Linked DNA regions of Prochlorococcus marinus str. MIT 0919. The protein of the gene in region 1 binds, or shares a complex with, the protein of each later gene. Links are inferred from orthologs where the notes say so. Each region holds a gene or a part of one and is shown on either strand. Other genes may lie near its edges.

Region 1 (3,148 bases):
CTGCAAGAAGAAAGGTCTTAAATGCTATGGAACTTGCTCAAAAGAAAGGCATCAATATCACCGCCTTAGGGGGTTTTACATCAATAATTTTTGAAAATTTTAATCTTCTGCAGAACAAACAAGTAAGAAATACCACTCTTGAATGGGAAAGTTTTACTACTGGCAACACTCATACTGCTTGGGTTATTTGCAGGCAGTTGGAAATCAATGCACCCCTTATAGGAATTGATCTGAGAAAGGCTCGTGTCGCTGTAGTGGGGGCAACTGGAGACATTGGTAGTGCAGTTTGCAGATGGTTGTCTGAAAGAACAGGGGTTGCAGAGCTTTTATTAGTTGCTAGGCAACAGAAGCCTTTACAAGATCTTCAAAAGGATCTTGGTGGAGGCCAAATACTTAACCTGGAAGAAGCTTTACCTCAGGCTGATGCAATTATTTGGGTTGCTAGTTTGCCAAAGACTTTGGAAATCGATAGATCTACATTAAAGAATCCTTGTTTGATGATTGATGGTGGATATCCTAAGAATCTAGATTCCAAGTTCAATGGGTCAGGCATTCATGTCTTAAAAGGGGGGATAGTCGAATTCTTTACAGATATCGGCTGGAATATGATGGAGCTTGCTGCAATGGATAAGCCTCAAAGGCAAATGTTCGCTTGTTTCGCAGAAGCAATGCTTTTAGAGTTTGAAGAATGTCATACCAATTTCAGCTGGGGAAGGAATAACATCACCCTTCAAAAAATGGACTTTATCGGAGAAGCCTCAGTTAGGCATGGTTTTTCTGTGTTAGGCCTAAATGAGGCCAGTCTTCAGGCAGCCATTGCTTGATCCTGCAATTTGCATTTGTTTTCATGGCGCGTCGTTACCTTTTGGAATTTGAGAAACCACTTGTTGAGCTCGAAAAGCAAATAGACCAAATTAGAGAACTTGCCAGAGATTCAGAAGTTGATGTGAGCCAACAATTACTTCAACTAGAAACTCTGGCTGCAAGAAGAAGAGATGAAATATTTAAAGCTTTGACGCCAGCACAGAAAATACAAGTTGCCAGACATCCTCAAAGACCTAGCACGCTTGATTATATTCAAATGTTTTGTGATGACTGGATAGAGTTGCATGGAGATAGGAACTCCAGTGATGACAAGGCTTTGATAGGTGGTATTGCGCGTATAGATGAAAGAGCGGTTCTTGTCATTGGTCAGCAAAAAGGTAGAGACACTAAAGAGAATGTGGCAAGAAATTTTGGCATGGCAAAACCATCGGGCTATAGAAAAGCTCTACGGTTAATGGATCATGCAGATCGTTTTAATCTGCCAATTATCTCTTTCATTGACACTCCAGGTGCTTATGCAGGCCTACTAGCAGAGGAGCAAGGGCAAGGAGAGGCTATAGCGGTCAACCTTCGGGAAATGTTTCGATTAAGGGTTCCTGTTATAGCAACAGTTATTGGTGAAGGTGGATCAGGGGGTGCATTAGGTATTGGTGTCGCAGATAAATTATTGATGTTTGAACATAGTGTTTATACAGTGGCAAGCCCTGAAGCATGTGCTTCGATACTTTGGAGGGACGCAGCCAAAGCACCTGAAGCAGCATTGGCATTGAAGATTACAGGTGACGATTTAATGGCTTTGGGAATAGTTGATGAAGTTATTAAAGAGCCTTCTGGGGGGAATAATTGGGCACCTTTACAGGCAGGCGAAGCGCTAAAAGAAGCATTAGCTCGTAATCTGAGAGATCTTGATGCTCTTACTGCGAAACAATTAAGAGAAAAACGTTATGAGAAATTTAGACAAATGGGTAGATTTTTAGAGCCAAGCACTTCGAATGAAGAGGTAATTAATTAGATTTATACTATTAATTTTAAAAATTGATTTGCCAACAGTACTAATTACAGGTGCATCCAAAGGCATTGGAGAAGCTACAGCAAAATTATTTGCAAAATCAGGCTGGGATCTTCTTTTAGTAGCCCGCAACGAAAAGAAATTAAAAACTTTATCCGAAGAACTTTCTTGTTCAGGTTCCAAGGTTTTTTTTAAGGCGTTGGATTTGTCGCAACCTGATCAAATCGCTCCAGGTATATCAGGCTTATTGAAGAATGGCCTCTGCCCATCTGTATTAATAAACAATGCTGGCATTGCTTGGACAGGTGAATTGATTTCAATGCCACTTGAGCAGTGGAATTGTTTGATGCAAGTCAATCTGACCAGTGTTTTCCAAGTTTGTTCAGCAGTTGTTCCTTTAATGCGAGCTAATGGAGGTCTCATTATTAATGTAAGCAGTCATGCTTCTAGAAATGCATTTCCACAGTGGGGTGCCTATTGCATTAGCAAAGCGGCATTAGTTAGCTTTACTAAATGCCTCTCTGAAGAGGAAAAAATCAATTCTATTAGAGCTTGCACTCTTACCTTGGGATCTGTTAATTCGAGTCTATGGGATTCAGATGACGTTAAGGCTGATTTTAATCGGGAGTTGATGATTGGGGTAGATCAAGTTGCTGCTGAACTTTTTCATTTAGCTCAACAACCATCAAAGCAGGTAATAGAAGACATGACTTTAATGCCAGCTTCTGGAGCTTTTTAGCTTTTTCTAAAGTTTCCTATTTTAACTTTTGTGATTTTTAAAGAATATTTGGTTTTTATTGTCAAGTGGCTAAAGATCCCGGATCGTTCTAATTCTTGATTGATTTTATTAGAAGCTCAACTTGCTCAATATCTTTTATTCCTGGTGATTTTTCTATTTTACTAGATGCGTCGATTCCATATGGATTGGCTTTTGCAAGAATCTCTGGGACCCATTCTGCAGAAACTCCTCCTGCTAACCACCAAGGTTTCTGAAAGTTGACATCACTAAACCATTCAAGAGGAAGTCTTTTCCCAGTTCCTCCTAGCTCTTTAGCACTCCATGTATCAAAAAGTATTGCATCTACAAATTGCTGGTAGCTTTCAGCAAGAAGCAGTTGCTTTCTTTGACGAATACGTAATGCTTTCCACCATTTCACTTTTGGGTACTTCTCTTTAAATCTTTTGCAAATTCCATAAGATTCTTTGCCGTGAAGTTGAATAACAGAAGGACATCCTTCCCCTGTCAGGCATTCTGAAATATCTTTTTCAGATGGGTTGCTTACCACCCACACTCTTTCTATATCAGGGAAATAT
Region 2 (3,150 bases), 1.3 Mb from region 1 along the record:
AGGAGATAGTTATCACAGATTCGAAAGGGCACCTATGAAGCAAGCGATGTCTGATGCTCTTGCAAAAGGAGAAAACTTTTCTCACTTCGGACCTGAAGCAAATTTATTCGACAAATTAGAAGAATTGTTCAAAGAATATGGACAAACAGGAGGTGGTCAAAAGCGTTATTACCTCCACAGTCAAGAAGAAGCAGAAGAACATAATAGTCGTTTAGGTACAAACCTAAGTCCTGGGCAATTCACTCCTTGGGAAGATATTCCTAAAGGTACTGATGTTCTTTTTTATGAAGGTCTTCATGGCGGTGTCTCTGGAGAAGGGTATGACGTCGCATCCCTTGCTGATCTCCTCGTTGGCGTTGTACCAATAACAAATCTTGAATGGATTCAAAAAATACATAGAGATAATGCTGAGAGAGGGTATTCGGCAGAAACAATTGTTGAAACAATCCTTAGAAGGATGCCTGACTATATCAATCATATTTGCCCACAATTCAGCAAAACAGACATTAACTTTCAACGAGTACCTACAATTGATACATCAAACCCATTTATTTGCAGAAATATTCCTACTCCAGATGAAAGCTTCGTAATAATTCATTTTAGGAAAGGAGCAAGAGAAAAGTGGGGAATAGACTTTCAATATTTACTTGGTATGATTAATGATTCTTTCATGTCAAGTCCAACTAGTATCGTTGTTAATGGTGGGAAAATGGGATTCGCAATGGAACTAATTTTGACACCTATAATCCACAAAATGATTGAAGAAAAAGGTAAATTGAATAGATAAATGCGTGTAATTTTGTGTTCAATGTAATTATCATCAAGTAATCAAAATCGCTATAAGATAGGATAGTAATGCTAAACAATTAGAAGAAACATTTTTCCTGTGTCTTTATTTGATTGGTTTGCAGCAAGAAGAAAAGATCAGTTTGTTGGCAAAGTCACCCAAGAGACTGATGAAGGTGATGGTCTATGGGGCAAATGCCCGGAATGCAGCCAAGTGGTTTATAGAAAAGACCTACTTGAAAATGCCAACGTATGCAGCAACTGTGGTCACCACAACAGGATAAATAGTGATGAGAGGATAGATTTAATTGCCGATAAAGATAGTTTTATTACACTCGACAGAAATTTAACTCCTACAGATCCTCTTGGATTTAAAGATCGCAGAGCATACGCAGATCGTCTAAGAGAAAGTCAAGCAAATACTGGAATGAAAGATGGAGTGATAACTGGGTTATGCAAGGTTGAAGGAATAGCACTTGCACTAGCAGTTATGGATTTTAGATTTATGGGCGGATCAATGGGGTCAGTAGTCGGAGAAAAAATAACTCGCCTTATAGAAAAATCAACAGATAAAAAGCTACCTCTTCTTATTGTTTGTGCTTCAGGAGGAGCCAGGATGCAAGAAGGCATGCTTAGCCTTATGCAAATGGCAAAAATTTCAGGAGCGCTTGAAAGACATCGAGAGGCAAGCCTCTTGTATATGCCTTTGCTCACTCATCCAACAACAGGTGGGGTAACGGCTAGCTTCGCTATGCTTGGAGACTTAATACTTGCCGAACCAAAAGCGCTGATAGGTTTTGCAGGAAGAAGGGTTATAGAACAAACACTACGGGAAAAACTGCCCGACAATTTTCAAACTGCTGAATATTTGTTAGAACATGGTTTCGTAGATAAAATAATACCCCGAACAAAACTTAAAAAGACTCTGAGTAAGATTCTAAAATTACATGGTTGTACTATTTAACAAAATCCACATTTAGTACATTTAAACATCTAGTTATTATGATCAATCACATTGTTTTAATGGTCCTAGTATTGGTCTTATTTTTTCCCTTAAATGAAGTCTATGGAACACCTATCAAGTGGACAGAAGTAGCTAATAATTACAATGGAAAGCAATATTGGGATATCAGAAGTCTTGAAATATTAGATGAAAGTGAAATCATAATTGTTAGTAAATTTGTTCCTGTTAATCAAAGTTATACTGAAGAAATAATTTATAGAATGGATATAGATTGTAACGGGAAGCGATATCGAGATATAGAGGTTAATGGAATAACAAGTGAAAATAATAGTAAATGGTCATTACCAGATGGGGATATATTAATCAAGCGCGTAATTGATGATTCTTGCAAAAAAGCATTTACCTAGTTTAATCATGGATTCTGCTAAGAAAATACCTGTTGCCATAGCAGGAATGGGATTTGGGCAAAAAGTACATTTAAAAGCCTTATTGGACAGCAATGAAATGGAACCAGTTGCCATCTGGCACCCTAATAAACATAAGTTCAAAGAATGGGGCGAAAAGCATGAAATAAAATTCTACGACAATTGGGATTCAATATTAAAGGATCAAAATATTGAAGGAATAATAATAGCAACACCACCAGAACCAAGATTCCTGCTAGCAAAGGAAGCGCTTAGTTATGGAAAACATTTACTACTTGAAAAGCCAGTTGCCTTGAGATCAGCTCAAATTATAGAGTTGCAGAAAATAGCTCTTAAAAAACAACTTTCAGTAGCTGTTGATTTTGAATATAGAGTAGTGCCTCATTTTCTACATGCTAAGAAAATATTAGATAGTGGCGCAATTGGCAATCCCTGGTTAATAAAGTTAGAATGGATAATGAGTAGCAGGGCGGACTATAGTAGGCCTTGGAATTGGTATTCTGATTCGGATAAAGGTGGAGGCGTAATAGGAGCTCTTGGAACACATGCAATTGACATATTACATTGGCTAATAGGCCCAACTAAAAATGTTTCAGCACTGAATTCCACCTCAATCACTAATAGAAAGTCCTTATCTAATGGAATTTTAAAAAACGTAACTAGTGAAGATATTTGCTTGTCGTATGTAGAACTTGAAAATATGTACTCGACTGAACTCATACCATGTCAAATAAGTCTTTCGTCAACATCATTAAATGGAAGAGGGTTCTGGTTAGAAGTATATGGAAGTGATGGTAATTTAGTTTTAGGAAGCAATAATCAAAAAGATTATGTTCATGGCTTTGGTCTATGGGTAGGAGATCGTGAGAAGCAAGCGCAATCTATTAATCCAGACAAAGAATATTTATTTAATAAAACTTGGGAAGATGGAAGAGTAGCCCCTGTAAAAAGGATACATAGTCTCTGGGCAGAAAG

The links.
Region 2: the proteins of O5635_RS09215 (region 1) and accD are in contact, whole or in part, in a solved structure (PDB 8UXZ), measured with the Escherichia coli proteins. The link is inferred for Prochlorococcus marinus str. MIT 0919 from one-to-one orthologs.

What each region holds. Positions count from the first base shown.
Region 1 is NZ_CP114779.1:1,689,423-1,692,570, forward strand. Bases 28-2,842 are described here. They hold O5635_RS09215 (acetyl-CoA carboxylase carboxyltransferase subunit alpha), read left to right. Parts: upstream 28-847; coding sequence 848-1,837; downstream 1,838-2,842. Other genes in these bases: O5635_RS09210 (long-chain acyl-[acyl-carrier-protein] reductase), read left to right, coding at 28-824; O5635_RS09220 (SDR family oxidoreductase), read left to right, coding at 1,866-2,573; O5635_RS09225 (phosphoribosylanthranilate isomerase), read right to left, coding at 2,662-2,842. Also shown: more of O5635_RS09210, read left to right, coding at 1-27; more of O5635_RS09225, read right to left, coding at 2,843-3,148. UniProt on the Escherichia coli protein: Component of the acetyl coenzyme A carboxylase (ACC) complex. First, biotin carboxylase catalyzes the carboxylation of biotin on its carrier protein (BCCP) and then the CO(2) group is transferred by the carboxyltransferase to acetyl-CoA to form malonyl-CoA.
Region 2 is NZ_CP114779.1:351,747-354,896, forward strand. What follows is about bases 2-2,818. They hold accD (acetyl-CoA carboxylase, carboxyltransferase subunit beta), read left to right. Parts: upstream 2-886; coding sequence 887-1,750; downstream 1,751-2,818. Other genes in these bases: O5635_RS02105 (phosphoribulokinase), read left to right, coding at 2-787; O5635_RS02115 (hypothetical protein), read left to right, coding at 1,789-2,157; O5635_RS02120 (Gfo/Idh/MocA family protein), read left to right, coding at 2,165-2,818. Outside these bases: more of O5635_RS02105, read left to right, coding at 1-1; more of O5635_RS02120, read left to right, coding at 2,819-3,150.